DNA from 3 places in the Streptomyces albiaxialis genome. Region 3 is predicted to be linked to each of the others. Evidence: riboswitches for the same ligand, from Rfam matches in the RefSeq annotation. Region 3 holds a riboswitch; each other region holds the start of a gene.
What was found. A riboswitch is a leader RNA that binds a small molecule or an ion and turns the genes downstream of it on or off. The one in region 3 is predicted to bind cobalamin.
Positions count from the first base shown of each region.

Region 1: linked by a shared signal. The riboswitch ahead of ABD343_RS12020 (ribonucleoside-diphosphate reductase subunit alpha) and the one ahead of metE (5-methyltetrahydropteroyltriglutamate--homocysteine S-methyltransferase) in region 3 are both predicted to bind cobalamin.
Region 2: linked by a shared signal. The riboswitch ahead of ABD343_RS36845 (ABC transporter substrate-binding protein) and the one ahead of metE (5-methyltetrahydropteroyltriglutamate--homocysteine S-methyltransferase) in region 3 are both predicted to bind cobalamin.

Region 1 covers NZ_BAAAPE010000007.1:234,971-238,236, reverse strand. Annotated here, with positions in the region: gene ABD343_RS12020 (ribonucleoside-diphosphate reductase subunit alpha) at 1-1,772, opposite strand, end outside; cobalamin riboswitch at 1,902-2,036, opposite strand; gene ABD343_RS12015 (GNAT family N-acetyltransferase) at 2,085-2,606, opposite strand; gene ABD343_RS12010 (CstA-like transporter-associated (seleno)protein) at 3,010-3,210, opposite strand; gene ABD343_RS12005 (carbon starvation CstA family protein) at 3,207-3,266, opposite strand, start outside.
Region 2 covers NZ_BAAAPE010000025.1:87,206-90,471, reverse strand. Annotated here, with positions in the region: gene ABD343_RS36850 (FecCD family ABC transporter permease) at 1-833, opposite strand, end outside; gene ABD343_RS36845 (ABC transporter substrate-binding protein) at 875-1,915, opposite strand; cobalamin riboswitch at 1,990-2,199, opposite strand; gene ABD343_RS36840 (VOC family protein) at 2,237-2,611, opposite strand; gene ABD343_RS36835 (SDR family oxidoreductase) at 2,737-3,266, opposite strand, start outside.
Region 3 covers NZ_BAAAPE010000005.1:405,079-408,344, forward strand. Annotated here, with positions in the region: gene ABD343_RS09855 (oxidoreductase) at 1-1,381, shown strand, start outside; cobalamin riboswitch at 1,425-1,663, shown strand; gene metE (5-methyltetrahydropteroyltriglutamate--homocysteine S-methyltransferase) at 1,825-3,266, shown strand, end outside.

The sequences.
Region 1 (3,266 bases), on a different contig from region 3:
GTACGGGTCGCGGACCAGGCCGGGAGCGGGCCGTTCCGCTCGGCCAGGTCGGCGGACGCCTCGTACGCCGCCAGCATGATCCGTTCGGCGATACGGGTGGAGAGCGCGCGGGCCTCCGCCGAGTCGAAGGGCAGGCCCAGCCGGAAGAAGACGTCCTGGAGGCCCATCACGCCCAGACCGACAGGCCGCCAGCGGGAGTTGGAGCCCTCGGCCTGCGGGGTCGGGTAGTAGTTGATGTCCACCACGCGGTCGAGGAACGTCACGGCAGTACGGACGGTCGCGTCGAGGCGCTCCCAGTCCATCCCGCCGCCCTCGACCAGGTGGGCGGCGAGGTTGACCGATCCCAGGTTGCACACGGCGGTCTCGCCGTCGTCGGTGACCTCCAGGATCTCCGTGCACAGGTTCGAGGAGTGCACCGTGCGGCCCGGCTCCGCCGTCTGGTTGGCGGTGCGGTTCGAGGTGTCCTTGAACGTCATCCAGCCGTTGCCGGTCTGCGCGAGGGTGCGCATCATCGCGCCGTAGAGCTGCCGCGCGGGCACGGTCTTCAGCGCGCGCCCCTCGGCCTCGGCCTTCCGGTACGCGGCGTCGAACTCCTCGCCCCACAGGTCGACCAGCTCGGGCACGTCCACGGGCGAGAAGAGCGACCAGTCGGCGTCGGCCTCGACGCGGCGCATGAACTCGTCGGGGATCCAGTGCGCCAGGTTCAGATTGTGGGTGCGGCGGGCGTCCTCGCCGGTGTTGTCGCGCAGCTCCAGGAACTCCTCGATGTCCGCGTGCCACGTCTCCAGATAGACGGCGGCGGCGCCCTTGCGCCGCCCGCCCTGGTTCACGGCGGCGACCGAGGCGTCGAGGGTCTTGAGGAACGGCACGATGCCGTTCGAGTGGCCGTTCGTCCCCCGGATCAGCGAGCCCCGCGCGCGGATCCGCGAGTACGAGAGCCCGATGCCGCCCGCGTGCTTCGAGAGGCGGGCGACCTGGTGGTAGCGCTCGTAGATCGAGTCCAGCTCGTCGCGCGGGGAGTCGAGCAGATAGCAGGACGACATCTGGGGGTGGCGGGTGCCGGAGTTGAAGAGGGTGGGGGAGGAGGGCAGGTAGGAGAGCGAACTGGTGAGCCCGTACAGCGCGGCGACCTCGTCCACGACCTCGTCGGCGGGACGCCCGCTGTCGCCGTCGGCCAGGCCGCAGGCCACCCGGAGCAGGAAGTGCTGGGGCGTCTCGATCACCTGACGGGTCGTGGGGTGCCGGAGCAGATAGCGGGAGTGGACGGTGCGCAGCCCGAAGTAGCCGAAGCGGTCGTCGGCGCCGTCGCCGAGGGCCTCCTCGACGAGCGCGTCGAGCCGCGCGGCGTGCGTACGGACGAACGCGGCGGTGCCGTCGGCGATCAGCCCCTGCGCGTGGCCGACGGCGACGGAGGCGGAGAACGAGGTGGCGCCCTGCGAGGCGGCCTCCTCGCGGATCGCGAGGGTGAGCAGGCGGGCCGCGAGCCGGGAGTGCTCGGGCTCCTCGCCGATGAGCCCGGCCGCCGCCTCGGTGGCGAGCGCCCGCAGCTCGGCCTCGGACGACTCCCGCCGGCGCCCCCGCAGGGCCGCGGCGGCGATCTTCCCGGGCGCGACGGCGGTGAGGTCGGCGCTGAGCTCGGTGAGGGTGCGCAGGAGCGCGGCGGCGGGGGCGTCCTCCGTGCCGGGCGCCGCGGGTCCGGGTGGCTCCGTCGTCGTCACCGTCGGAACTGACGTCGCCTGCGGCACTGACGGAGCTGATGGTGCGATGGTCACTGCTCTGCTCTCCCTCGCTCAGGGCCGAGGGCGGGCGCGGGACGCCGGCGCGCGGGCATGCCGAACAGCGCCCTCACGGGCATGGCTCACCACGGCGCCGTCCCCCGGTCCACTCCACGAGACCCGGACGTTCGTCGATGCCGCCCGGCAGGCATTCGGGCTCGCGCCGTACGGGCAGCACGGCACACACCGCTGCGGGACAGCTCCGGAGTCACACCGGATTCCCCTGCGGCGAACGGCTCGGTCGAGCATACATGTTGGGGTGCGTGGTGGAGGTGCCCCTAGATGTTGTGTCGAGGGTCAAGAGATGGTTTACAGTGCGGGGGCGTCCCGCAGGGTCAGCGTGAACGCCTGGAGCGTGAGGTCGGAGCCCTCGACGGGGTTCCAGTCGCGGGAGGGGGCGCGGCGGAAACCGAAGCGCTCGTAGAGGCGGTGGGCGGCGCGCATGTGGGGCTGGCTGCATATGACGATGCCGGTCTTCGCGCGCAGCCTCGTGCGGTCTATGCAGGTCTGCACGAGGGCCTCGCCGATTCCGCGGCCGCGTGCCGCGCCGTCGACGGCGAGCATCCGGAACTCGGCCTCGGTCTCGCCGGCCAGCTCCGCGTACGGGCCGCCGTCGCCTACGTACGTGACGGTGCCGAGCACCTTGCCGTTCGGGGCGGTGGCCACGAGGAGTTCGGCCTGTGCGGCGCGGGTCGCAGCGTCGCGCAACGTCTCCAGATAACCGTCCGACTCCCCGAACTCCAGGAGCCCGTCCCCGACATACACCTTGCCGGTCAGCTCGCCGACCGCCCCGTACTCGTCCGCGTGCGCGTCCCTCACCAAGAAGTCCATCCCCCCATGATGTCGCCCCTGACTGACAGAGAGCACGACAATTCCGGGCCCCGAGCCAAGACTTCTGGGCTTGCCCCATGAGGGGCGCGAGGAACTGCGCGCCCAGCCACGGCGCTGCGGCAGCCCGCGAAGCACAGCCCGGGGCACCCCGAACCCGGCCCTGTGCGCGGGGCACCCGGCGCAGGGGGCTGCGCTTGCCAACCCTGCTCCCCCAAGCTCTTCGAGCAGGGGGCACCCCCAGTGGCAGACTTCCCAAGCGCAGTGGGGTGGAGGGCGAAGCAGGAGTGCCCCGCCAGGGGCGCGGGGAACTGCGCGGCCAGCCACGGCGCAGCCGCAGCCTGCAATGCACGGCACGGGGCAGCCCGTGCTCAGCCCTCAGTGCCGGGCACCCGGCGAAGTGGCTTCAGCAGCAGCGGAAGCCCTCGCGGGGGTCGCCCTCGCGGGCGTCGGCGCGAGTGCGCTCGAACTCGCGCCGGCTCGGCACAGGCGCCGACGGCCCCTCGTGCTGCCGGACGTGCGCCACGTACCGCTCGTACGCGCTCTCGTCCGTGAACTCGCGGACGTACCAGCGGACCCAGCGCCCCGCCCTGCGCAGGGCACTCATCGGGAGCCCTCTTCCGAGGCCGCCGGGCCCGCCGCGGCGAGTTCCGCCTTCTCCTC
Region 2 (3,266 bases), on a different contig from region 3:
GTGGCGTGCGGGAGCACCAGGCCGACGAAGCCGATCGCCCCGGCGCAGCTCACCAGCGCCGCGGTCAGCAGCGCGGTCACGCACAGCAGGACGAGACGGGCACGGCCCACCCGTACGCCCAGCCCGGCGGCGGCCTCCTCGCCGAAGGCGAAGGCGTCCAGCGTGGTCGCGTGCCCCAGGCAGACCACGAGGGCGACGGCCAGTACGCCCGCGCACAGCAGCACTTGGCCCCAGCCGGCCCCGGAGAGCGAGCCGAGCAGCCAGAACAGCACGCCCTTGGTGGTCTCGGCGTCCGCGGACGTCAGCACGATGAACGAGGTCAGCGCCGAGAAGAGCTGCATGGCGGCCACGCCGGACAGCACGACGCGGTCGGGGCTCGCGCCCAGCGTGTGGCTCAGCACCAGGACCATCGCGAAGGACAGCAGCGCCCCCGCGAAGGCGCCCCCGGACAGCGACACCGCCCCCGCCCCCGTCCCGAGCACGGCCACGGCGACCGCGCCCGTGGAGGCGCCGGAGGAGACGCCCAGCACGAAGGGGTCGGCGAGCGAGTTGCGCAGCAGCGACTGCATCACGGCGCCGCACAGCGCGAGTCCTGCGCCGCAGATCGCGGCGAGCACGGTGCGCGGCATCCGCAGGTTCCACACGATGCCGTCCCGCAGCGGGGTGAGCGCGCTCCGCTCCCCTCGGAAGTGGGCCGCGACCGATGTCCACACGTCGGCGGTGGAGATGTCGGCGGGCCCGATGGTCACCGCGAAGGCGACCGACACGGCCAGTGCCGCGAGGCCCGCGCAGGACAGCAGCAGCGGCGTACGGACGCCCGTGGCCGGGCGGATCCGCGGTACGCCCGTCCCCCGGCGGGCCCCGGTCAGGCCCGTCACTTGGCGAACCCGAGGTCGCGCAGGCCGTCGGCGACCTGCTCGACTCCTTCGACGGTGCGGATCGAGGGATTCATCGCCTGCCCGCTGAGCAGGATGTACCGCTTCTCGCGCACCGCCGTCAGGTGCCGGGTGGAGGGGTTCTTCTCCAGGTACGCGATCTTGGCCTTCGCGCTCTCCGCCGTCTCGGACTTCCTCGTCAGGTCGCCGAGGACGATGACGTCCGGGTCCCGGTCGGCCACCGTCTCCCAGTTGATCTGCGGCCACTCGTCCCGGGTGTCGGAGAAGGCGTTCTTCGCGCCGACGGCGCGGGTGATCGCGCCGGGCGCGCCGCAGCAGCCGGCGAGGTAGGGCGACTGGGCGTTGGCGAACCAGTACATGAGGGTGGTGTCGCGGACTTCGAGGCCGTCGGTGGCCTTCCGTACGCGCTCCTTGAGCCGCGCGACGAGCCGGTCGCCGCGCTTCTCGACGCCGAAGGCCCGGGCCAGGTCGCGTATCTCGCCGTAGACGGTGCCGAGCCCGAGCGGCCTGCTGCGCGACCCGTCGCCGCCGCTGCCGTTGTCCTTGCCCGCGGCGCAGTCGGACGGCGAGACGTACGTCGGCACGCCGAGCTTCTCGAACTGCTCGCGGGTGGCGACTCCGCCCCTGCCGAGCGTGGAGACGAACGAGGCGGTGACGAGGTCGGGCTCGGAGTCCAGGACCTTCTCGAAGGAGGGGTTGTTGTCGGCGAGCCGCGGCACGGACCGGTTGGCCTTGCCCAGCCCCTTCATCACCGGGTCGGTCCAGGTGGCAGTGCCGGCCAGCCGGTCTTCGAGGCCGAGGGAGAGCAGGATCTCCGTCGTGCCCTGGTTGAGGGAGACCGCGCGGCGCGGCGCCGTCCTCAACTCGACCTCGTGGCCGCAGTTGCTGAGGGTGCGCGGGTAGCCGTGGGCCGCCGCTTTCTGCTGTGCGGCACCGCCCCCGCCACCTCCGCACGCGGTGAGCAGGAGAACAGGGGCGAGCAGGAGTGCCGCGCCACGCCGGGCACGGAACAGGGGCATGCGGAACACGGATATGACCTTGTGCTGTCGGGGCTCGGGAACGCGGAGCCTGGCCTACATGGTTCCGCGACGCGTCGGGCGCCGCGGTGCCAGCAGGTCTTCGGACTCGGGTTCGTCCGGACGGGGCGCCTTCCCGGTGCCTCGCGCGCCGGCCGCTCGGCCCGCCCGCTCCGCCCCAGTGGCGTCTACTGCCCCGCCCGTCCCCCTCACCGCTGCGCGTCAGTTCCGGATTTCCACCGGATTCCCTGGCCTCGGCAGGCACGACTGGCCCCGGCAGCGTATCAATCACGCTCCCGCGCCCGAGGCCCCGCCCGAGGGGGCTCAGTGCACGCAGAGGCAGAACGGATGGCCCGCCGGGTCCGCGTACACCCGCCAGTTGGCCTCCGGGTGGATCTCGTCGGTCCGCTCCAGCACGGTCGCGCCGAGGGCGAGAGCGCGCGCCTCCTCGCCGTCGAGGTCGTCCACGTCGAAGTCCAGGTGGAGCTGCTGCGGGTGCTCCTGTCCGGGCCAGGCGGGCGGCCGGTAGCCGTCCACCCGCTGGCACGCGAGCGGCGTCCCCTCGAACCCGTGGACCTCGACCCAGTCGAGGTCGCCCGGGTCGGACACCACCCGGCCACCGAGCAGTTCCGCGTAGAACTCCGCCAGCCGTACCGGATCGGCACAGTCCAACGCGACAGCCTGCAGCTTCCGAATCACTCCGGCACTCCTTGTCCCCGTGGCCACTTCCGCGGCGTACGCGCCGTACGCCACCTCCCCGCGTGCCGCTCAGCGTTCCACATCGCGGCGTACGGCGGGCGGCGTACGGCGTACAGGGGGCGCCGTCAGCGGAAGTCCTCCGCCCGGTCGCGTGCCCACCGGGCGAATGTGCGGGCCGGGCGGCCCGTCACGGCCTCGGCGGTCGGCAGCGGGCCCAGGGCGTCGGGGTCGAAGTCCTCGATGTCCGCCGGGTCGGCCGGATTGCCGTCGTAATCGGTGAAGCCCAGCAGGAAGTCCGCGGCCTCGGCGGCGAGTCCGCCGATCCGCGCGTAGATCTCGCGCGCCTCCGCCGGGGTGACCCGCTCGAACGCGATCTCCTCGCCGAGCGCGTCGGCGATGGCCCTGACCTGGTCGCGCGAGCTGATCGACTCCGGCCCGTTGATGTCGTACGCCCTGCCGTGGTGCCCGTCCTCCAGCAGGGCCTTCAGCGCCACGTCGGCGACGTCCCGCTCGTGCACGGGGAACCAGGCCGCGTCCGGATTCGCGTCCCGCACCACGCGCTCGGCCCGGATCGACGGCCCCCACAGCGCGAGCTTGTTGGCCGCGAACTCGCCCGGCCGGAGGTGCGTCCATTCCAGCCCCGACTCCTCCACGG
Region 3 (3,266 bases):
GGTCGTGGCGCTCCTCCAGGGCGCCAACCCCGCCGGCGCGGGCGCCGTCGCCTGCCTCAAGCTCGCCGGGGCGCGGATCACGGGGCAACTCGGCCTGGCCGGTGCGCAGATCGACCACGCCCTGTGGCTCGAAGGCTGCTGGTGCGAGCAGGGGGTGGACCTCTCCGGGGCGGCGACGCGGACGCTCGTGCTCGTGGACAGCCGGGTGCCGGGCGTGGAGGCGGGGCTGATCCGGGTCGAGGGGCGCCTGGACCTGCGGCGCTCGCGCGTGGAGAGCGGCGCGCCCTCGCCCCTGAACCGCAGGGCCACCGCGCTGTCGCTCGTCAACGCCCAGGTGAGCGGCGCCGTGAACCTCAACGGGGCCGAGATCCTCGCGCCCGGGGAGTGGGCGGTGTCCGCGGGCGGACTGGTCGCGGAGGGCGGCGTCTACGCCCAGGACGGGTTCGCGGCGCACGGCGAACTCCGCTTCATGGGCGCCCAGATACCCGGCGGGCTGCACCTGCGGGACGCGCGGCTGGAGGACCCGGGGCCGCGCGGGGTGGCGCTCGCGCTGGACAACGCCGTGGCCCCGACGCTCGACTTCTCCGGCGGCTTCACCGCCCGCGGCACCGTACGGCTGCGCGGCGCGCAGGTCTCGGACAGCGTGAGCTTCGCGGGCGCCGTCCTCGACGGGCCGCCCGGCGGCCGCGGGCACGCGCTGTCCGCCCCGCTCCTGCGGGCCGCCGACCTCGATCTCGCGTTCGCCCGGCCGCCGTCCGGCGCCGTGGACCTGCACGGCGCGCAGGTGTCCCGCCTGCGCGACGACGAGCGGAGCTGGCCGGAGGTGATCGAGCTGGACGGCCTCGTCTACGGCGCCCTCGCGGGGGACGAGGCGGGCGGCCGGGACCCGGTGGCCCGCCGCCTGGCGTGGATCGGGCGGAGCCCGGGCTACAACCCGCAGCCCTACGAGCAGTTGGCGAGCTGGTACCGGCGCGACGGCCACGACGACGACGCGCGGCGCGTGCTCCTGGACAAGCAGCGCCGCCGCCAGCACACCCTGCCGCCGGTCGCGCGCCTGTGGGGGTATCTGCTCGACGCGACGGTCGGCTACGGCTACCGCCCCTGGCTGGCCGGGGTGTGGCTCGTCACGCTGACGGTGCTGGGCGCGCTGGTCTTCGGGGCGCACTCCCCCGTCCCGGTCAAGCGCGGCGAAGGCGCCCCGTTCCAGCCCCTCGTCTACACGCTGGACCTCCTGGTCCCCGTCGGCGGCCTGGGGCAGCGCACGGCCTGGTACTGGCCGCAGGACGGGCCGCAGTGGCTGGCCTACGCGCTGATCGCCCTCGGCTGGGTGCTGACGACCGCCGTCCTCGCGGGCGTGACCCGCGTCCTGCAGAAGAACTGACGGCCGCCGCCGGGCGCACTACCCACGCGCGGGGATCTCCGTCTAGGCTGACGGTGCAACTGGTTCGCCCCGCCCGCCAGGTGGGACGCGTCGTAAGAGGGAACCCGGTGCGATTCCGGGACTGCCCCGCAGCGGTGAGTGGGAACGACCGCCGTCATGAGCACTGGGCCCGACGAACGGGGCCTGGGAAGCGACGGCCAGTAGGAGCCCGCCGGGACCGGAGATCCGGCCCGGCACGGTGTGCCCATGAGTCCGAAGACCTGCCCGTTGTCCGTGCGCGCTCCTGCGTGTGCGGTCCATCCCGGTGACCTCGAGGGCAGGTCGGCGCACACAGTTCAGGCGGACAGGCGCATGCCGCGCGTCGCATCCCCGCCGTTCTCCGCCCCCTTCGCGCTCTCGTCCCGTCCCGGGATCCGACGAGACATCTCGCGAAGGAGATCTCCGTGACAGCGAAGTCCGCAGCCGCGGCAGCACGGGCCACCGTGGCCACCGTGTACGGCTATCCCCGCCAGGGCCCCGACCGGGAGCTGAAGAAGGCCGTCGAGGGCTTCTGGAAGGGCCGCGTCACCGCCGACGAGCTGGCCCGTACGGCCGCCGGCCTGCGCGAGGCCAACTGGCGACAGCTCGCAGAGGCCGGTGTCCACGAGGTGCCGACCGGCGACTTCTCGTACTACGACCACATGCTCGACACCGGCGTCATGGTCGGCGCCGTGCCCGACCGGCACCGCGAGGCCGTCGCGGCCGACGCGCTGGGCGGGTACTTCGCGATGGCCCGCGGCACCCAGGACGTGGCGCCCCTGGAGATGACCAAGTGGTTCGACACCAACTACCACTACCTCGTGCCGGAACTGGGCCCGGACACCGTCTTCGCCGCGAACCCCGCCAAGCAGGTGTCCGAGCTGAGGGAGGCCCTGACGCTCGGCCTCACGGCCCGGCCGGTCCTCGTCGGCCCGGTCACCTTCCTGCTGCTGGCCAAGCCCGCGCCGGGGGCCGCCGCCGACTTCGAACCGCTGAGCCTGCTGGAGCGGCTGCTGCCGGTCTACGCGGAGGTGCTCGCCGATCTGCGGGCCACGGGCGCCGAGTGGGTGCAGCTCGACGAGCCCGCGCTCGTCCAGGACCGCACGCCGGAGGAGCTGGAGGCGGCGGCGCGCGCCTACCGTGCGCTGGGCGGGCTCGCGGACCGCCCCAAGCTGCTGGTCGCCTCGTACTTCGACCGGCTCGGGGACGCCCTCCCCGTCCTGGCCAAGAGCCCCGTGGACGGCCTGGCCGTCGACTTCACCGGCCCCGCCGCCGCGAACCTGGACGCCATCGCCGCCAACGGCGGCCTGCCCGGCAAGCGCCTGGTCGCCGGGGTGGTCGACGGGCGCAACGTCTGGATCAACGACCTGGAGAGGTCCCTCTCCACCCTCGGCACCCTTCTCGGCCTCGCCGACCGGGTCGACGTGGCCGCCTCCTGCTCGCTGCTGCACGTCCCGCTCGATGCCAGGGCCGAGCGGGACATCGACGGCGAGGTGCTGCGCTGGCTGGCGTTCGCCCGGCAGAAGACCGCCGAGGTCGTCACCCTCGCCAGGGGTCTCGCCCGGGGCACCGACGCCATCGCCGGGGAACTCTCCGCCAACCGCGCGGACCTGGCCTCGCGCAGCGCCTCCTCCCTGACCCACGACCCGGCCGTACGGGCGCGGGCCGCCGCCGTCACCGAGGCCGACACACGGCGCTCCCAGCCGTACGACCGGCGCGTCGCCGCGCAGCGCGCGCACCTGGGCCTGCCGCTGCTGCCCGTCACCACCATCGGCTCGTTCCCGCAGACCACCGCGCTGCGCACCGCGCGCGCCGACCTGCGCGCCGGGCGGATCGGCACGGAGGCGTACGAGGACCGGATCAAGAC